2 linked regions of the Azospirillum sp. TSH100 genome follow. The protein of the gene in region 1 binds, or shares a complex with, the protein of each later gene. Links are inferred from orthologs where the notes say so. Each region holds a gene or a part of one and is shown on either strand. Other genes may lie near its edges.

What was found.
Region 2: the proteins of mfd (region 1) and uvrA are in contact, whole or in part, in a crystal structure (PDB 4DFC), measured with the Escherichia coli proteins. The link is inferred for Azospirillum sp. TSH100 from one-to-one orthologs.

What each region holds. Positions count from the first base shown.
Region 1 is NZ_CP039634.1:1,945,545-1,956,319, reverse strand. Bases 43-4,233 are described here. They hold mfd (transcription-repair coupling factor), read left to right. Parts: upstream 43-391; coding sequence 392-4,033; downstream 4,034-4,233. Other genes in these bases: E6C72_RS09265 (ACT domain-containing protein), read left to right, coding at 4,035-4,233; E6C72_RS09275 (succinate dehydrogenase assembly factor 2), read left to right, coding at 43-305. Outside these bases: more of E6C72_RS09275, read left to right, coding at 1-42; more of E6C72_RS09265, read left to right, coding at 4,234-4,988; E6C72_RS09260 (hypothetical protein), read right to left, coding at 5,016-5,213; E6C72_RS09255 (di-heme-cytochrome C peroxidase), read left to right, coding at 5,409-7,340; E6C72_RS09250 (HIT domain-containing protein), read right to left, coding at 7,384-7,794; E6C72_RS09245 (glycosyltransferase family 2 protein), read left to right, coding at 8,051-10,663; E6C72_RS09240 (hypothetical protein), read left to right, coding at 10,753-10,775. UniProt on the Escherichia coli protein: Couples transcription and DNA repair by recognizing RNA polymerase (RNAP) stalled at DNA lesions. Mediates ATP-dependent release of RNAP and its truncated transcript from the DNA, and recruitment of nucleotide excision repair machinery to the damaged site.
Region 2 is NZ_CP039634.1:2,221,504-2,231,512, reverse strand. What follows is about bases 4,647-8,071. They hold uvrA (excinuclease ABC subunit UvrA), read left to right. Parts: upstream 4,647-5,003; coding sequence 5,004-7,871; downstream 7,872-8,071. Other genes in these bases: E6C72_RS10500 (hypothetical protein), read left to right, coding at 7,934-8,071; E6C72_RS10510 (CYTH and CHAD domain-containing protein), read left to right, coding at 4,647-4,844. Outside these bases: E6C72_RS10525 (Ppx/GppA family phosphatase), read right to left, coding at 1-276; E6C72_RS10520 (RNA degradosome polyphosphate kinase), read right to left, coding at 300-2,447; E6C72_RS10515 (histidine phosphatase family protein), read left to right, coding at 2,625-3,143; more of E6C72_RS10510, read left to right, coding at 3,228-4,646; more of E6C72_RS10500, read left to right, coding at 8,072-8,131; methylenetetrahydrofolate--tRNA-(uracil(54)-C(5))-methyltransferase (FADH(2)-oxidizing) TrmFO, read left to right, coding at 8,337-9,680; E6C72_RS10490 (phytoene/squalene synthase family protein), read right to left, coding at 9,703-10,009. UniProt on the Escherichia coli protein: The UvrABC repair system catalyzes the recognition and processing of DNA lesions. UvrA is an ATPase and a DNA-binding protein. A damage recognition complex composed of 2 UvrA and 2 UvrB subunits scans DNA for abnormalities.

The sequences.
Region 1 (10,775 bases):
CCGAAAACGGCACTCACCCGGCCCCCGAGAAGACCGAATCGCTCGAAAACCGGCGCAAGCGCTTGCGCTTCCGCTCCTGGCACCGCGGCACGCGGGAGATGGATCTGCTGATGGGAAGCTTCGCCGATGCCCATGTCGGCGATTTCGACCACGACATGCTCGACCGGTTCGAGACGCTGCTGGAGCTTGGCGATCCCGACCTCTACGACTGGATGTCTGGGCGCGAGCCGGTGCCGGCCGAGCATGACAATGACGTGATGCGCCTGTTGACGGCGTTCCGCTACACACCACGTCAAGGATCCTGACGGATCTGGTCAAAGGGCTCCCGATTAAGCCGGCCAAGACTCCCGACATTCTCCGCCTGTCCCCCGTATCTCCGAGGCATCTTCCTTTGGTCAGTTACGATCTCCAGCCCGGCCGCGCCGGCCGTCTCCTGATCGGCGGCGCGCCCGAGGGGCATGACGCCCGCATCCTGGCGGAGCTTGCGCAGAAGGCCGGCGGCTACGGCCTGCTGCATGTGGCGCTGGACGACACGCGCTGCGCCCTGCTGGCGGAGGCGCTGGCCTTCTTCGCACCGAGGCTGGAGGTGCTGACCTTCCCGGCCTGGGACTGCCTGCCCTATGACCGGGTATCGCCGAACGGCGGCATCGTCGCCCGGCGCATCGACACGCTGACCCGGCTGATCGCAAGACGCGATGCGGCGGCCAACCGCGACGGGCTGGCGCCGCTGATCGTGCTGACCACGGTCAACGCCGTGGTGCAGAAGGTGCCACCGCGCAGCGCCTTCAAGAACGCAGTGTTCTCGGCCAAGATTCGCGACCGCATCGACCTGGAGAAGCTGCAACGCTACCTCGCCGGCAACGGCTACACCCGTGCCCAGACAGTGCGGGAACCGGGCGAGTTCGCCGTGCGCGGCGGCATCATCGACCTGTTCCCGCCGGGGACGGAGGAGCCGCTGCGCCTCGACCTGTTCGGCGACGAGCTGGAGGGCGTGCGCGCCTTCGATCCGATGACCCAGCGAACCACCGACAAACGCGACAGCGTCGAGCTGAAGCCGATGTCGGAGGTCTTCCTCGACGAGACCGGGATCGCCCGCTTCCGCTCCGGCTATCGCGAGCTGTTCGGGGCGGTGACCGACGACGACCCGCTCTATGAAGCGATTTCCGCCGGGCGGAGCTATGGCGGGATGGAGCATTGGCTGCCGCTGTTCCATGAGAGCATGGACACGGTGCTGGACTATCTGCCGCGCGGCATCGTCAGCCTGGACCATCAGGCCAGCGAGGCGCGCGACGCCCGCATCGCCCAGGTGGTCGACTTCCACGCCTCGCGCGACGGCATGATGACCATCGAGAAGCGGGCCGGTTCGCCGGTCTACAAGCCGGTGCCGGTCGCCTCGATGTTCCTCGACGCCACCGGCTGGGATGCGCTGCTGGCGGAGCGCGCGGTGGCACAACTCCAGATTTTCTCCACGCCACCCGGCATCAAGGGCACGGTGGATGCCGGCGGCAAGCGCGGCCACGATTTCGCCGAGGAGCGCAACCGCCCCGACGTGAATGTCTTCGACGCGGTGAAGGATCATATCCGCGCGCTGCGCGCCGACGGGCGGCGCGTGCTGATCGCCGGCTATTCCGCCGGATCGCGCGACCGCCTGTCCAACGTGCTGGCCGACCATGGTATCCCCGGCCTGGAGCCGGCGGAGAACATGGATGACGTCCGCCGCTTCGACCGCGGCGTGATCGGCACCATCGTGCTGGGGATGGAGCATGGCTTCACCTCCGCCGACCTCGCCGTCATCACCGAACAGGACATCCTCGGCGACCGTCTGGTCCGCCCGGCCAAGAAGAAGCGCAAGGCCGCCAACTTCATCGCCGAGCATTCGGCCCTGCATGAAGGCGACATCGTCGTCCACATGGATCACGGCATCGGCCGCTATGACGGGCTGGAAACGCTGGAGGTAACCGGCGCGCCGCACGACTGCCTGCGCCTCATCTACGAAGGCGGCGACAAGCTGTATGTCCCGGTCGAGAACATCGAAGTTCTGTCCCGCTACGGCTCGGAGGACGCCAATGTCCAGCTCGACAAGCTGGGCGGCGCCGGCTGGCAGGGCCGCAAGGCGCGGGTCAAGAAGCGCCTGAAGGACATGGCGGAAGCCCTGCTGAAGATTGCGGCGGAGCGGATGCTGAAGAAGGCCGATCCTGTGCTGACGCCGGAGGGTGTCTATCAGGAATTCGCCGCCCGCTTCCCCTACCCCGAGACCGACGACCAGTTGAAGGCCATCGAGGACATCTTCACCGACCTCGGCAGCGGCCGGCCGATGGACCGGCTGGTCTGCGGCGACGTCGGCTTCGGCAAGACCGAGGTGGCGCTGCGCGCCGCCTTCATGGTGGCGATGAGCGGCAAGCAGGTCGCCGTCGTCGTGCCGACCACCCTGCTCGCCCGCCAGCATTTCCGCACCTTCTCGACCCGGTTCAACGGGCTGCCGGTGCGTGTCGTGCAACTGTCGCGCATGGTCACCGCCCGGGAACAGACGCTGGTGAAGAAGGAACTGGCGGAGGGCACGGCCGACATCGTCGTCGGCACCCATGCCCTGCTCGCCAAGGGGCTCGACTTCAAGCGGCTCGGGATGGTCATCGTCGACGAGGAGCAGCATTTCGGCGTGAAGCAGAAGGAACGCCTCAAGGAGCTGCGCGCCGACATCCACGTCCTGACGCTGACCGCCACCCCGATCCCGCGCACGCTCCAGATGGCGCTGTCCGGCGTTCGCGAGCTGTCGCTGATCGCCACCCCGCCGGTCGACCGGCTTGCGGTGCGCACCTTCGTTCTGCCCTATGACCCGGTGGTGATCCGCGAGGCGATCCTGCGCGAGCATTACCGCGGCGGTCAGACCTTCTATGTCTGCCCGCGCATCGAGGATCTGGCGAAGGTGGCCGAGCGGGTGCGCGAGCTGGTGCCGGAGGTCAAGATCGTCACCGCCCACGGCCAGATGCCGGCCGGCGAGCTGGAAGACGTCATGACCGCCTTCGACGAGGGCAAGTTCGAGGTTCTGCTCGCCACCAACATCATCGAAAGCGGCCTGGACATTCCCAACGCCAACACGCTGATCGTCCACCGCGCCGACCTGTTCGGGCTGGCCCAGCTCTACCAGATCCGCGGCCGCGTCGGCCGGTCGAAGAAGCGCGGCTACGCCTATCTGACCTACGCGCCGAACAAGCCGCTGAACGCCACCGCCCAGCAGCGCCTACATGTCATCGAGACACTGGACAGCCTGGGCGCCGGCTTCCAGCTCGCCAGCCACGACATGGACATCCGCGGCGCCGGCAATCTGCTGGGCGAGGAGCAGTCGGGTCAGGTACGCGAGGTCGGTGTCGAACTGTACCAGCAGATGCTGGAGGAGGCCGTCGCCAACGCCCGGGCATCCATGCAGGAGGGCGCCATCGCAGCCGCCGCGGCGCAGGAGTGGGTGCCGCAGATCAACCTGGGCACGCCGGTGCTGATCCCGGAAAGCTATGTCACCGACCTGACGGTGCGGCTGTCGCTGTACCGTCGCATCGCCGATCTGGTCGACCGCGCCGAGGTGGACGGCTTCGCCGCCGAGTTGATCGACCGCTTCGGCAAGCTGCCGGAGGAGGTCGAGAACCTGCTGGACGTCGTCACCATCAAGCGCTGGTGCAAACAGGCCAACATCGACCGCGTCGATGCCGGGCCGAAGGGGCTGGTGCTGGCCTTCCACGATAATTTCTATGCCGAGCCAGCCAAGCTGCTGACCTATATCGCCCAGCACCTGACGCTGATGAAGCTGCGGCCGGACCACAAGCTGGTCTATGTTCGCGAATGGCCCGATCCGCAGGCCCGCGTGCGCAGCGTGCAGAAGCTGGTCAAGGATCTGGCGGAGATGGCGTCGGGCGGCAGCGTGCCGCGCGGCGAAACCCCACCGCCGCCGCCTCCCCCGCCGCCGCCCAAACCGACCGGCGCGAAGATCGCCTCACGCTTCGGCACGCCATCACGCTTCGGCCGCCCGACCGGACGGCGCTGAAATGGATGAGTTGATCCGCAACGCCCCGCTCGCCCGCCGGCTGGCGATCGGCGACCGGCGGGCAATGGGCGACGCCCCCTCCGTCGCCGACGAGGTGGCGGCCGACAGGGGCAAGCTGGCAGAGCTGGTCGGATGCCTGTTCGACGGCGACGCCAGCGTGCGCATGCGGGCCGCCGACGCGCTGGAACGGGTGTCGCGCGGCAATCCCCTCTGGCTAGACGCCCATGTCGAACATCTGCTGACCGATGCCGTCGCCATCGAACAGGCGGAGGTGCGCTGGCACATCGCCCAGATCATCCCGCGCCTGACCATGACCGATGAGCAGCGGCGTCAGGCCGCCATCCTGCTGGCCGACTGGTTCGAGAACAGCCCCAGCCGCATCGTCCAGACCAGCGCCTTGCAGGCCGTGGTCGATCTCGCCGAATCGGACGCGGGCCTGCGCGCCACCTCGGCGGAGATGCTGGGCCGCGCCATGCGTTCCGGCGTGCCGTCGCTGGCCGCGCGTGCCCGCCGCATCCTGAAGCCCTTCGAGGTGGACGAGGCGACACTGACCGCCGCCTTGGTGCGCGAGCAGACCGGACTGACCCTGACGATCCTGCCCGATCGTCTGGCGGTGGCCCAGTTGCCGCCGGGCAGTGGTCTGCCCGACTGGCTCGACTGGACCGACCCGCTGGTCGGCGCCACCCGCACCGGGGAGGAACTGTCGATCCTCTGCCGCGAGGACCGCGTGCCCGACGGCGTGAAGGCAGAACGGGGCTGGCGCGCCTTCCGGGTGGAAGGCGTCCTCGATTTCTCCCTGTTCGGCATCCTGGCCCGAATCGCCGTGCCCTTGGCCCAGGCCCATCTGCCGATCTTCGCAATCTCCACCTACAACACCGACTATGTGCTGGTCCGCGCCGACGACCTGGAGAAGGCGGCGGACATTCTGGCGCTGACCTGCACGGTAAAGCGCTAAGGGGAAAAGGTTAGGCGCTTTCTTCTCCTAAGCGCCGCCACCCTCCCGCTGGTTCCGCTCGACAATCTCTTCGCGCTCGCCCATCTCCTCCCACTTCTTCTGGACAGGCTTATCGGGATCTCCGGATGCCTTGCCGGTACGGTCGACCAGCTTGTCCTCGATCCGCTGGGCCGCGTCGGAGGGGGCGTCGGAGGTACGGGCTTGGAAACGATCTTCGGTGGCCATGGCGGAAGTCTCCAGATTTTCGCTGACCACATGAACAGTTACGGCACGAAAACCTCCCGGCCGCTCCTCAGACTCCGGTTTCTTTTCGTAAAATTGCATGTCGAAAAGAAATACAATTTTCCTGTTGCCGCAGCCAATTTATCCCAGCGACAGTAGGGGCATCGAACATCAACCCCCGCGCGCAGAGGTTTCCCCATGAAAGCGTCTCGCCTGTCGATCCTGGCGGCAGCCGGCCTGCTGCCGCTGACCCTGCTCGGCGCCTGTGCGCCATCATTGCCAACGACAGCCCCCATCAAGGAGGCCGTCTGGCTCGACCAGAACTGGAAGCCCGGCGAACGCTATTGGTACCACCATGCCAGCCAGGGCACATCGACCTTCCCGGTCCCCTATTCCTGGTTCATGGCGCTGGAGCAACCGGAGATCCAGGTTTTCGGCGAACCCAAGATGCTGGCCGACGAATCCTACATGCAGCGATTCGGCTTCATCCCCAGCCCGAAGCGGCTGGGCGGCGGGACGGCGCGGGATTACGGCTATGGCGCGGAGCCCGGATCGGCCAAGGCCGTGCTGGCCACCTACAACCAGTCGGAGGAGGAGGTCAACCCGGACGGGCTGCCGGTGGGCTTCGCCCGCACCAAGGGCTACATCGACCCGACGACCGGCAAGCCGCTGCCCGACCAGATCGGCCTGACCTGCGCCGCCTGCCACACCGGACATATCGAGTATAACGGCGTCAGCCTGCGAATCGACGGCGCGCCGGCCGTGACCAATCTGGACGCGCTGACCGCCGCGCTGGGCTATTCCCTGGCCTACACCAAGATCCTGCCGGGGCGGTTCGACCGCTTCGCCGACCGCGTGCTCGGCCCCGACCGCACGGCCGAACAGACCGCCGCCCTGCGCGAGCAGTTCGATCAGACGCTGACCACCCTGGAAACCCTGGCCAAGCGCGGCGCGGCGCAGAACGGCAATCCGGCGGTCGTCGAGGGGTTCAACCGGCTGGATGCCCTGACCCGCATCGGCAACGCCGTCTTCACCAACGACCTGCTGAACGGCAAGGTGGAGTTCGACCCCTTCACCAACGTGGCGGCCATCACCGCACCGGTGAAATACCCGCACATCTGGAACGCATCCTGGTTCGACTGGGTTCAGTACGACGCCTCGATCATGCAGCCGATGGTGCGCAACGCCGGCGAGGCGATGGGCGTGGCCGCGCGGGTGAACCTGTCCAACCCGGACCGCAAGCTCTATGCGTCCTCCGTGCCGATCGACAACCTCCACAGGATGGAGGAACTGCTGGCCGGTCTGAACCCGTTCATCCGCAGGCCGGACGGCGGCGTGATCGGCTTCCAGGGCCTGACCGCCCCGAAATGGCCGCAGGCGGTGCTCGGCACTGTCGACGAGGCCAAGCGGGCGCGCGGCGAGGGGCTGTACCGCGAGATGTGCCAGGGATGCCATCTTCCGCCGGTCAACACCCCGGCCTTCTGGGACGCGAAATACTGGACCAAGCCGAACGCGGCCAAGCAGAGCTACCTGAAGCTCACGCCGATCAATGTCGGCACCGATCCCGCCCAGGCCAACATCCTGCAGACCCGGACGGTCCAGCTTCCCACCTTCCTGAAGGTCGATCCGTCCAGCCTGTGCAACGGCAAGCCGGGCGAGCCGGTCACCCGGACCACTTTCGCCGCGGCGCTCGGCTATGTCGTCCAGAAGACGGTCGATACCGCCTATGACGAGAACAAGGTTCCGCCCGCCAAGCGGCAGGAGATGAATGGCTTCCGTCCCAACTGCCTGCAGGCGGAGGCCGGTTACAAGGCCCGTCCGCTGGATGGGATCTGGGCCGCTGCCCCCTACCTGCACAACGGCTCGGTGCCCAGCCTCTACGACCTGCTGTCGCCGATCGCGGAGCGGCCGAAGACCTTCTGCCTTGGCCTGCGCAGCTTCGATCCGGTCAAGGTCGGCTACAAGACCGACTGCGCCGACGGGACCTTCACCCTCGACACCTCCATCCCCGGCAACACCAATGTCGGGCACCAGTTCGTCGGCTCCGGTGTCGCCGGCAGCGGCATCATCGGACGCGGCCTGTCCGAGCAGGAGCGCTGGGATCTGGTGGAATATCTGAAGACCCTGTAACGTCTGCCACCCGCCGGCCCGTGCCTCGCGACCGGGCCGGCGGTCATTCCTCCGCGTGCAGGGCGTCGGCCAGCCGTTGCACAAGGGCCGCCGCCGCTTCCGGCTCGTACGGCTCGGCATGGCCGGAACCCCAAACCGGGCCCGGCCATGCCGGATCGCCTCGCGTCCGCCCGATCACATGGATGTGCAGCTGCGGCACCATGTTGCCCAGCGCCCCGACATTCATCTTGTCCGGCGCGAACAGCCGCTCCACCACGCGGGATGCCTGTGCGATCTCGCGCATGAGCATCAATTGATCGACCTCCTCCAGCCGATGGATCTCCACGCCCCCCTCGCGCATCGGCACCAGGATCAGCCACGGCCAAAGCCGGTTGTTCATCAGCAAAACCCGGCAGAGCGCCAGATCGGTCACGTGATAGGTGTCGGCCTGTAGCCGTTCGTTAAGGGAAAACATGCTTCACTCCTCTCTGGCACTGACCGGAAGCATCATCCAGGAATAATCCGGGGGCTGCTCTGTTGTAGCCGGCAGTGGCGGGGCAACCGCGAAGCTTGTATAGAAGGCCATGCGCGCCGGCCATACGGCGCAGCGGCTTTCGTTGGACGATTGTAGAGTTCGGTCCGAGGACATGGTCGGGGCGGCAACGGTCCCCTTGCGCCATCTCCACGGGCCGTATCCATGTTTTCTGGTGCGGCGAGCGAGAACGACCCACATGCGCAAATCGGCCTTTGCGGTTCTGATCCTGGTGATCCTCGGCAACATCGCCTTCTGGGCGCTGTGGAACCGTCCGGTGGACGAGCGGTCCTGGGCCGGCGCCATCACCGGCGTCGCCTATACCCCCTTCCACTCGGACAAGAGCCCGTCGAAGGGGGACAAGGCGTCCGCCGACGATATCGAGAAGGACATGGACGCGCTGGAGGGCGCGGTAAAGGCCGTCCGCACCTACTCGACCACCGACGGCTCCGAAATGGTCGCGGCCATCGCCGGCAAGCATGGCCTGCCGGTCACAGCCGGCGCCTGGACCACGGGCAAGCCGGAGATCGACGAGCCCGAACTGGCCGGCCTGATCAAGCTCGCCCGCGCCAACAGCAACGTCCGCCGCGTGCTGGTCGGCAACGAGGCGATTCTGCGCGCCGATCTGACCGTTCCGCAGGCCATCGACTACATCAAGCGGGTGAAGAAGAAGGTCAACGTCCCGGTCTCCATCGCGGAGCCGTGGCACGTCTGGCTGAAGCATCCGGAACTGGTCGAGGCGGTCGATTTCCTCGCCGTCCACCTGCTGCCCTATTGGGAAGGCGTGCCGGTCGACCAATCGGTCGACTACGCCATGTTCCGCTACAACGAGCTGAAGCAGAAGTATCCGAACAAGCACATCCTGATCGGCGAGATCGGCTGGCCGGCCGATGGCCCGTGGCGCCGTGGCGCCGAGGCCAGCCAGGTCAATCAGGCCAAGTTCATCCGCAATTTCCTGAACGTCGCCGCCCAGAACAAGCTCGACTATTTCATCATGGAGGCCTTCGACCAGCCCTGGAAACGGGAGATCGAAGGCACTGCCGGCACCAGCTGGGGCCTGTGGGACTATCAGCGCAACCCCAAATTTCCTATGATCGGCGGGGTGCACGAGATCCGCAACTGGGAGATCAAGTGCGCCACTGCCATCGCGCTGGGTTTCCTGCCGCTGGTGTTCTTCCTGTGGCGCCGCAGCGACCTGAAGATCGGCGGCCAGATCTTCTACGGCGCGCTGATCCAGGCTGTCGCCTCCGTCCTGGTCTTCACCGTCAGCGCCGCCTCGGCCGCCGGCCTCGCGCTGACCACCGAAATCGCCTGGGGCCTGCTGATCTTCTGCCAGCTGGTGCTGTTCGCGGTGATGCTGATCGACGGCATGGAACTGACCGAGGTCGTCTGGCAGCACAAGTTCAAGCGCAAGTTCATCCCCTGCTCTGCCGCCCCGCTGCCCAATGCCGCGAAGGTGTCGATCCATGTGCCCTGCTACAACGAGCCGCCGCACATGGTCATGCAGACGCTGGACGCGCTGGCCAAACTCGACTACCCGAATTACGAAGTCCTGCTGCTCGACAACAACACCAAGGATCCGGCTGTCTGGCGCCCGATCGAGGAATACTGCAAAAAGCTGGGGCCGAAGTTCCGCTTCTTCCACCTCGACAACTGGCCGGGCTTCAAGGCGGGTGCGCTGAATTTCGGTCTGGCGCAGACAGCGCCCGACGCCGAACACATCGCCGTCATCGACAGCGACTATCAGGTCCATCCCGACTGGCTGAAGGCGACCATCCCGCACTTCAACCGGCCGGAGGTCGGCTTCGTCCAGTCGCCGCAGGACTATCGCGAGTGGGAACACGACCTGTTCCAGCGCATGACCAACTGGGAATATGCCGGCTTCTTCCACATCGGCATGATCCAGCGCAACGAGCGCAACGCGATCATCCAGCACGGCACCATGACCATCATCCGCAAGTCGGCCCTGGAAAAGGTCGGCCGCTGGGGCGAATGGTGCATCACCGAGGACGCCGACCTCGGCCTGCGCCTGTTCGAGCATGGCTATGAGGCGGTCTATATGCCGGAAAGCTACGGCAAGGGCCTCGTTCCCGACAGCTTCTCCGCTTACAAGACGCAACGCTTCCGCTGGGCCTATGGCGCCGTGCAGATCCTGAAGCACCATTGGCGCCAGCTGTCGCCTGGTGCCAAGGAGCTGACCGCCGGCCAGAAATATCACTTCATCACCGGCTGGCTGCCCTGGTTCGCCGACGCCGCCCACATGGTGTTCGGCATCGCCGGCATCCTGTGGTCGATCGGCCTGATGGCCTTCCCGAAATATTTCGAGTTCCCGCCCAACGTCTTCATGATCCCGACGCTCAGCGTCTTCGCCTTCAAGGTCGGCGCCTCGCTCTGGCTCTACGAGGCGCGGGTGAAGTGCGGCTTCTGGGACAAGGTCGGGGCGGCGGTGGCCGGCATGGCGCTGACCCACACGGTCGGCCGCGCCATGTGGCTCGGCATCTTCACCTCCGGCCGGCCCTTCGTCCGCACGCCGAAGTGCGAGAACCAGCCGGCGCTGATGCAGGCCTTCCTGATGGCGCGCGAGGAACTGGTGCTGCTGGTCTCGCTGTGGGGAGCTGCGCTGGCGATCGTCATGGTCTTCGGCCATGAGAACCGCGACGCCTTCATGTGGTCGGGCCTGCTGGTGGTTCAGTCGCTGCCTTATCTGGCCGCCTTCATCACCGCGCTGATCAACGTCTTCCCCACCATCGGCTTCGGCAAGAGCAAGCCGGAAGCCACCGACGACGCCGTCGGCGCCGGGGCTGGCGACTGACAAAAGCATGACCGGCGCTTTCGCATTGACGAAAGCGCCGGCTCTGCCAGACTTGGGCTCCAGGGGTAACCGGTCCCGGGAGGCGGCTCATGTCCGGCAATCTCACATCCGG
Region 2 (10,009 bases), 270 kb from region 1 along the record:
CGTGGCGAAGCGCTCCAGCGCCGCCAGGCCCTGGGCGACGCCGTCGGGGTTCAGTACGCCCGCTTTTTCAACGCCACGGCCCAGACCGCACAACACTTTCTCATTGAACAGGGCGAGCGGCGACCGGGTCAGCCCGTCATAGACGACGAGACGGATGGAGTTCGACCCGATATCGATCACGCCGACACGCTCGGCGGAAGCGGCCATGCCGATTCCGCCGACGCCCGCCTGCCCAACGTCGCCCGGGAAGGCGGCGGCGCGTTTGTCCTTGCTCATACTCTCGCTCCCGTCACCCGCCCTCAGGACACCGTGTGCAGCATCAGCCGCGGCGGCGTGCGCTTGCTGCTGAGCGCGCTGCCCCGGCCGGACAGGCTGGGGTTGGTCATGAAGTAATTATGGGCGCTGAATGCGTCCGGGCCAGCCTTGATACGATGGTACACGCCATCGGGGCCCAGCTTCCAGGTGCTTGCGTCGTCCTTCATGTTGGCGACCATGATCTGGTCGAGCACCTGTTCATGCACCGTCGGATTCTCGATGGGAACCAGGGTTTCGATGCGGCGGTCCAGGTTGCGGGTCATCCAGTCGGCCGAGGAGATGAACACCTTCGCCTGATTGCTGGGCATTGGATGGCCGTTGCCGAAGCAGATGACGCGGCCATGCTCAAGGAATCGGCCGACGATGCTGCGCACGCGGATGTTCTCCGACAGGCCCTTCACGCCCGGCCGCAGGCAGCAGATGCCGCGGATGATCATGTCGATCTGAACGCCGGCCTGCGAGGCCTTGTACAGCTTGTCGATGATGACCGGATCGACCAGGGAGTTCAGCTTCACCCAGATCGACGCCGGACGGCCGGCGGCGGCATGGGCGATCTCCGCCTCGATCAGGTCGGACAGGCGCTGGCGCAGGGTGATCGGCGCGATGGCGATCTTTTCCAGCACCTTCGGCGTGGCATAGCCGGTCATGAAGTTGAACATGACGGCGGCATCGTGGCACAGCGCCGGGTCGCAGGTGAAGAAGGACAGGTCGGTGTAGACCTTGGCGGTGATCGGGTGATAGTTGCCGGTGCCGAAGTGGACGTAGCTGCGCAACGCCCTCTTCTCGCGCCGCACCACCAGCGACACCTTGGCGTGCGTCTTCAGGTCGACGAAGCCGTAGACCACCTGGGCGCCGGCGCGTTCCAGATCGCGCGCCCAGCGGATGTTCGCCTCCTCGTCGAATCGGGCCTTCAGTTCGACCAGCGCCGTCACCGACTTGCCGGCCTCCGCCGCCTCGATCAGGGCGGCGACGATCGGGCTGTCCTTGCTGGTGCGGTAGAGCGTCTGCTTGATGGCGACCACCTGCGGATCGCGCGCTGCCTGACGGATGAACTGCACCACCACGTCGAAGGATTCGTAGGGGTGATGGACGACGATGTCCTTGTGGCGGATCGCGGCGAAGCAATCCCCGCCGAAATCGCGGATCCGCTCCGGGAAACGGGCGTTGAAGGGGCGGAAGACCAGATCCGGCCGCTCGTCGACGATCAACTGCTTGGTGTCGGTCAGGCCGATCAGCCCGTCCAGGATGAAGACGTCGTCCGACGCGACATTCAGCTCATGCCGCAGGAACTCGCGCAGGTCGGCCGCCATGCCGCTGTCGGTGGCGAGCCGGATCACGCTGCCGCGGCGGCGGCGCTTCAGCGCGCTTTCAAAGGTGCGGACGAGGTCTTCGGCCTCTTCCTCGATTTCGATTTCGCTGTCGCGCAGCACGCGGAAGACGCCGTGCGCCTTGACCTGGAACGGAGGGAACAGGCGGTCGATGAACTGCATCACCACCTTTTCCAACTGGATGAAGCGGATGTCCGATCCCGGCAGGCGCAGGAACCGCTCCAGCTGCGTCGGCAGCGGCACAAGCGCGTCGATGTGCCGGCCCTTGACCGGATCGTGCAGCTGAAGCGCCAGCGAGAAGCCGAGATTCGGCAGGAACGGGAAGGGGTGGGCCGGGTCGACGGCGATCGGCGTCAGAATCGGGAAGATGTCGTCCAGGAACTTGGCTTCCAGCCAATCCAGTTCGCCTTCGCTGAGGTCGGCCGGATCGACGACCGAGATGCCGGCATCGCGCAGTTCGCCCTTCAGCGAGCGCCACATCGTCTGCTGGCTGTCCATCAGCGCCGCAATGCGCTGTTTCACGGCCACGAGCTGCTGAGCGGGCGTCAGATTCTCAGGGCTGGGCGCCTTCACGCCGGCGGCCACCTGCCCTTTCAGGCCGGCGACGCGGACCATGTAGAATTCGTCGAGATTGCTGGCGGAGATCGACAGGAAGCGCAGCCGCTCCAGAAGCGGGTGGTGCGGGTTGGCCGCCTCGTCCAGAACGCGCTGGTTGAAGGCCAGCCACGAAAGCTCACGGTTGATGAAGCGTTCCGGAGCGTTTGGCTCGATACCGACCGAATCGAGTTCCTGGAGATGCGTCACGTCGACCTCTGAAATCTTGAAACCCCGAACGCCGTCAGCCGCTTTTGGGCGGTGCCGACACCGGTTATATGGTGGGCAGACAGAGTATCCCATATGCGTTACGGTTTCAGGACTCCCATTTGGTTAAAGACTGCGCACTCTCCCTCCCCGCCCCTCCCCTGACGGCCGATTTCCTCCATGAAGACGCTGTTCCTGCTGCGCCACGCCAAATCCTCCTGGGACGATCCGTCGCTGGGCGATCACGACCGTCCGCTGAACGCCCGTGGGGAAAAGGCGGCGACCCTGGTCGGCGCCTATCTGGGCAAGCATCACGCGCACATCGACCTCGTTCTCTGTTCGACCGCCTTGCGGGCGGTGGAAACTCGCAAGCGGGTGATGATGGCCATGGGTGCCCCCTATCCGCCGGTGGAGCATGAACGGGGCCTGTATCTGTGCGGCGCCCGTACGCTGCTGGAACGGCTGCGCGACGCGCCGGATTCTGCGACCGGCCTGATGCTGGTGGCGCACAACCCCGACCTGCACGAGCTGGCGAATGCCCTGACCGGCAGCGGCGATCATGGTCTCCGCCATGACCTAACCGACAAGTTCCCGACCGGCACCTGCGCCGTCCTGGTCTTCGAGACGCTGCATTGGGCACACCTCGAACTGGGTGCCGGCCGGCTGGCGGATTTTGTGCAACCGCGTAAACTCTCTTAACCTGCGGCGGCGGTTGGGGTATCCACGGATCCACCTGAACAGTTCCACGCCGTTCCCCGGCCGGATTCGGGAGGAAGCCGCCCCTTGACCCCCGTCAGCCCCCCCACGGCACCGCCCGGCAGCCAGCAGCCTGTTCCCGATGCGCAGCCCTCCACACCCGCCTTCCGCGAGGTGGAGCTGAAGCTGCATGCGGCGCCGGCGGATCTGGCACGGGTGGCGGCGCTGCCGGGGCTGGTGGCGATTGCCGATGGCCCGGCGGCGACACAGAGGCTGCGCACCGCCTATTTCGACACGCCGGACCTGAAGCTCGCCGCCAACGGCGTGGCCTTGCGCGTCCGGCAGGAGGGCGACCGCTTCGTCCAGACCTTGAAGACGGTCAACAGCGCCAGCCCAGGCGATTCCGCCGCGGTCGCGGTGCGACGGGAGTGGGACTGGATCGTTGCCGGCGAGGCGGTCGATATCGGTGCGTTGACCGATCCAGGCGTCGCCGGACTTGTGCCGGCGGCGGCGCTCGACGCGCTGGACTGCCTGTTCATCACCGATTTCCGCCGCACCACCCTTCTGCTGCGTCCCGATCCGCTGACGGCGGTCGAACTGGCGGTGGATGACGGCGGCATCTATGCCGGTGGCGAGTCCCTGCCGATCAGCGAAGTCGAACTGGAACTGAAGGCGGGCAAGGTCGCCAGCCTGTTCGATCTGGCGCTGACCCTGCAAGCGGCCATTCCAATGCGGATCGGCACCGACAGCAAGGCGGAGGCCGGTCTGCGGCTGGTCACCGGCAAGGCGCCGGGACCGGTGGAAGCCGAACCGCTTGGTCTGTCGCCGCTGACCACGGTGGCGGAGGCTTATCGCCACATCCTGCGTCAGGCGTTGCGCCAGTTCCTTGCCAACGAATCCTGCGCGCTGGGCGGTGCCGACGTCGAGGGGCTGCACCGCATGCGCGTGGCGCTGCGCCGGCTGCGCATCGCCCATCGGCTTTTCGCGCCGCATGTCGCCTCGCCCGAGGCCGACCGGCTGGTCGAGGAAAGCCGCGCGCTGGCCAAGCGGCTGGGGCCGGCCCGTGGCTGGGACGTTCTGTTGTCCGGCGTCATCGACCCGCTTCTCGCCGATCCAAAGGCCGCCTCGACGATCGACCGCGCGGCGCTGGAGCGGCTGGCGGCGCTGGCCCGGTCCGCCGGCGCCGGTCCGGCGCGGGAGGCCATGGCGGCGATCCTGGCCCCCGGCTGCACCACCATGGTCCTGAGCCTCGCCGCATGGCTGGAACATGGCCGCTGGCTGTCGGACGCCGACGGCGATCGGCGAATGGCGCTGTCGGCACCGGTCACGACGCTGGCCGGCGGCTGGCTGTCGGCACGGATGGCGAAGCTCGGCAAGACTGTGAAGCCGCCGGAGGACGCCAAGGGGCGCGACAAGCTGCGCCGGCGCCTGCGCCTGCTGCGCTACACCGCCGACTTCTTCCGTGGTCTTTATCCGGAATCCGCCACCCTGCCCTTCTTCGCGGTGCTGGAACCTCTGCAGGCGGCGCTGGACGCCGATCAGGATGCAGTCACCAGCGCCCGCATGTTGGGATCGCTGACCGGGGCGGATCCGAAGACGATTGGCGCGGTGGCCGTCTGGATCGACCGCCAGTCGGACAAGCGGCGCAAGGCGCTGCCGGAGTTGTGGAAACGTTTCCGCGCGGTGCCGCCCTTCTGGTCATGACCGCCCCGCGCCGGGCGCCGGTGGCAATGGCGCAACCGGCGCATATATCGTCAGCCGACCGGTGGCAGGGGATCAATTCCTCTTCCAGCCGCTTTTCGTCATGCGTCGCGGCGCCTTGCCGCTTTCCATCCGGAAAAGCTTCGGGTAAAAGAACACTCCATGAACAAGTACATCAGCGTCCGCGGCGCGCGGGAACATAACCTGAAGAACGTCGACGTGGATCTGCCGCGCGACGAGCTGATCGTCATCACCGGCCTATCGGGATCGGGCAAGTCGTCGCTCGCCTTCGACACGATCTATGCCGAGGGGCAGCGCCGCTATGTGGAGAGCCTGTCGGCCTACGCGCGGCAGTTCCTGGAGCTGATGCAGAAGCCGGACGTCGATTCGATCGAGGGGCTGTCGCCGGCCATCTCCATCGAACAGAAGACGACCTCGAAGAATCCGCGCTCCACCGTCGGTACGGTGACGGAGATCTACGACTACATGCGCCTCTTGTGGGCGCGGGTCGGCATCCCCTATTCGCCGGCCACCGGCCTGCCGATCGAAAGCCAGACGGTCAGCCAGATGGTCGACCGCATCATGGCGATGCCGGAAGGCACGCGCCTGCTGCTGCTGGCCCCTTTCGTGCGAGGCCGCAAGGGGGAGTACAAGAAGGAGATCCAGGATCTGCGCAAGCGCGGTTTCCAGCGCGTGCGGGTCGACGGCACCATGTACGAGATCGACGAGGTGCCGGCGCTCAACAAGAAGCTGAAGCACGACATCGAGGTGGTGGTCGACCGCATCGTGGTCCGCGAGGGGTTGGGCAACCGTCTGGCCGATTCGCTGGAGACCGCGTTGGGTCTGGCCGACGGCATTGTCTGGGTCGAGAATGCCGAGACCAACGAGCAGACCGTCTTCTCGCAGAAATTCGCCTGCCCGGTCAGCGGCTTCACGATTCCAGAGATCGAGCCGCGGCTGTTCTCCTTCAACAACCCGTTCGGTGCCTGCCCGGCCTGCGACGGATTGGGTAGCAAGATCTATTTCGACCCGATGCTGGTGGTGCCGGACGAGCGGCTGTCGCTGTCCAAGGGCGCCATCGCGCCGTGGGCCGGTTCGACCTCCAAATATTACGACCAGACGCTGGACAGCATCTGCGAGCATTTCGGCGTGTCGATGACCACGCCGTGGCAGGATCTGCCGGAAAAGGTACGCCAGACCATCCTGTTCGGGTCCGACGGCTCGCCGATCACCATGACCTATGACGACGGCCTGCGGCGCTACCAGACCAACAAGGCGTTTGAAGGAATCGTCAACAATCTGGAACGGCGCTACCGCGAGACCGACAGCGCCTGGACACGCGACGAGCTGTCGAAATACCAGTCCTCGCAGCCCTGCGAGGTCTGCAAGGGCGCGCGGCTGAAGCCGGAGGCGCTGGCGGTCAAGATCCGTGGATGCAACATCTCCGAAGCGGCGGAGCTTTCCATTGCCGGCGCCGGCGTTTGGTTCAGCGAGTTGAACGAGCATCTGCGTCCGAAAGACCGCGAGATCGCCTACCGAATCCTGAAGGAGATCAACGAGCGGCTCGGCTTCCTTAACGCCGTCGGGCTTGAGTATCTGACGCTCAGCCGCGGCTCGGGCACCTTGTCGGGCGGCGAGAGCCAGCGCATCCGGCTGGCTTCGCAGATCGGCTCCGGCCTGACAGGCGTGCTCTATGTGCTGGATGAACCGTCCATCGGCCTGCACCAGCGCGACAACGACCGGCTGCTGGAGACGCTGAAACGCCTGCGCGACATCGGTAACACGGTGGTCGTCGTAGAGCATGACGAGGACGCGATCCGCAGCGCCGACTATCTGGTCGATATGGGTCCCGGTGCCGGCCAGCATGGCGGCACGGTCATTGCCCAGGGAACGCCGGAGGAGGTCCAGAAGAACCCCGACAGCATCACCGCCCAGTATCTGAACGGCACCCGCTTCGTTCCGGTGCCAGACACCCGCCGGCCCGGCCATCCCGGCCAGTTCCTGGAGGTGCAGGGCGCCCGTGCCAACAACCTCCGGAACGTCTCGACCAAGATTCCACTCGGCACCTTCACCTGCGTGACCGGCGTGTCCGGGGGCGGCAAGTCGACACTCATCATCGAGACGCTGTACAAGGCGGTGGCGCGCAAGCTGATGGGGGCCCGCGAGCATCCGGCTGAGCATGACGCGGTGCTTGGCCTGGAGCATCTCGATAAGGTCATCGACATCGACCAGTCGCCGATCGGCCGCACCCCGCGTTCCAACCCTGCGACCTACACCGGGGCCTTCACGCCGATGCGCGACTGGTTTGCCGGCCTGCCGGAGGCAAAGGCACGCGGCTACGGCCCCGGCCGCTTCTCCTTCAACGTCAAGGGCGGGCGCTGCGAGGCTTGCCAGGGCGACGGTGTCATCAAGATCGAGATGCACTTCCTGCCCGACGTCTACGTCACCTGCGACGTCTGCCACGGCAAGCGCTACAACCGCGAGACGCTGGAAGTCACCTATCGCGACAAGACCATCGCCGACGTGCTCGACATGACGGTCGAGGAGGGCAAGGAGTTCTTCAAGGCGGTTCCCGGCATCCGCGACAAGCTGGACACGCTGGAACGGGTCGGACTCGGTTACATCCACATCGGGCAGGCGGCGACGACGCTGTCGGGCGGCGAGGCGCAGCGCGTCAAGCTGTCCAAGGAACTGAGCCGCCGCGCCACCGGCCGCACGCTGTACATCCTCGACGAACCGACCACCGGCCTGCACTTCGCCGACGTCGAAAAGCTGATGGAGGTGCTGCATGCCCTGGTCGATCAGGGGAACACGGTGCTGGTGATCGAACATAATCTGGAGGTCATCAAAACCGCCGACTGGATCATCGACCTGGGGCCGGAGGGCGGCACCGGCGGCGGCGAGATCGTTGCCGAAGGCACCCCGGAAGACGTGGCGAAGGTGGAGCGCAGCTACACCGGCCGGTACCTTGCCCCTTACCTGAAGGCGAAGCCGGCGGTGCGGAAATCGGCAACCCGAAAGAGGGCGTGAACAAACACAAGCTGCGCCGCGTTATCCCCGGCAGAGTTCGCACTGAATGGGAGACGAGGGGCATGAGCAAGACGCTTCTGACCGGTGTGGGGGCCGCCCTGGGTGCGGCCCTGCTGCTGGCGGCCTGCGGATCCGACAAATCCACCACCAGCACGACGACCACGACGACGACAACCCCGAGCTACGGCTCGACCACCGTGACGCCGGCCCCGACCGGGTCGACAACCATCGAACGCAGCACGACGACGAAGAGCGAGTGAGCGGCTGCCCTGGTTGACGCCTCTGGCCTCTGTTTGGCTTGGATCGATGTTCTGACTGACTCCTGATCGACTTGCAGCCGGCCTTCCTTACGAAGGCCGGCTGATCTGTGTCTGATCGATGCCGTTTGAGGACTGTCGTTTTCGGAGCGGACAGCCTAGATTGCGCGCGAATCGTCCGCAGTCTTTTGTTTGGAACATCAGCTCCATGACCGACTCCCTTCGTCCCGTCCATGTCATCGGCGGCGGTCTCGCCGGCTCGGAAGCCGCGTGGCAGCTCGCCTCGCGCGGCGTGCCTGTCGTGCTGCACGAGATGCGGCCGGTCCGCAAGACCGAGGCCCACGACACCGACAAGCTGGCGGAACTGGTCTGCTCCAACTCCTTCCGGTCGGACGACGCGGAATACAATGCGGTGGGGCTGCTGCATGAGGAAATGCGGCGCTGCGGCTCGCTGATCCTGCGTTGTGCCGACGCGCACAAGGTGCCGGCCGGCGGGGCGCTCGCCATGGACCGCGACGGCTTCGCCGATGCGGTGACGGAAGCCGTGTCCACCCACCCGCTCATCACCATCCAGCGCGAGGAGGTCGCCGGCCTGCCGCCAGATGAGTGGGACAGCGTCATCGTCGCCACCGGTCCCCTCACCTCCCCCGCCCTGGCGGAAGCGGTGCGCAGCCAGACCGGCGAAGAATCGCTGGCCTTCTTCGACGCCATCGCTCCCATCGTCTATCTGGAGAGCATCGACCTGTCGAAAGCCTGGTTCCAGTCGCGCTACGACAAGCCCGGTCCCGGCGGCACCGGCAAGGACTATATCAACTGCGCCTTCGAGAAGGACGAATACCGCGCCTTCATCGCCGCGCTGATCGAGGGCGAGAAGATCGACTTCAAGGAGTGGGAGAAGAACACCCCCTACTTCGAGGGTTGCCTGCCCATCGAGGTGATGGCGGAGCGTGGCGTCGACACCCTGCGCTATGGTCCGATGAAGCCGGTTGGCCTGACCAACCCGCACAAGCCGGAACGCCGCCCCTATGCGGTGGTCCAGCTGCGCCAGGACAATGCGCTGGGCACGCTGTACAACCTCGTCGGCTTCCAGACCAAACTGCGCCATGCCGAACAGGCGCGCATCTTCCGCATGATCCCCGGCCTGGAGAACGCGGAGTTTGCGCGGCTGGGCGGCATGCACCGCAACACCTTCCTGAACAGCCCGCGCATCCTCGACGCCGCGCTGCGACTGAAGTCGCTGCCCCGCCTGCGCTTCGCCGGACAGGTCACCGGCTGCGAGGGCTATGTGGAGAGCGCCGCCGTCGGTCTGCTCGCCGGTCGCTTCGCCGCTGCCGAACGGCTGGGCCGGGAAATCAGCACGCCGCCGGTGACGACGGCGCTCGGCGCCATCCTCGGCCACATCACCGGCGGGGCGGAGGCCGAGACTTACCAGCCGATGAACGTCAATTTCGGCCTGTTCCCGCCGGTTGACGACAAGATCCGCGGCCGTGACCGAAAGCTGGCCTACACCCGCCGGGCACTGGCAGACCTGGACGGCTGGCTGAAGGGTTGATCGGCAGGGGTAAGCGCGGGCGTCAGTAACGCCCGCGCATCGCCGCCCAACCCAGCCTGATCTGCCGGAACGGATTCGTCAGCAGCACGCGCGGGGCGAACACGTCGTTCCCTTCCCGCGCGATGACTGACAGATGCAGGTCGGCCAGGGTCGCCGGCAGCAGTGCCGGAACCGCCGCTTTCGGGATGTCGCGGCGCAGGGCACGGGCCTTGTGCAGATGCTTGAGGGCGACATCGGCGATCTCCCCCACCACCGGACGCAGCGCCGGCATCGAGCGGCCGGCAAACAGGTCCTCGCTGCTGGCACCGTGCCGCTGCATCAGGTCTTCC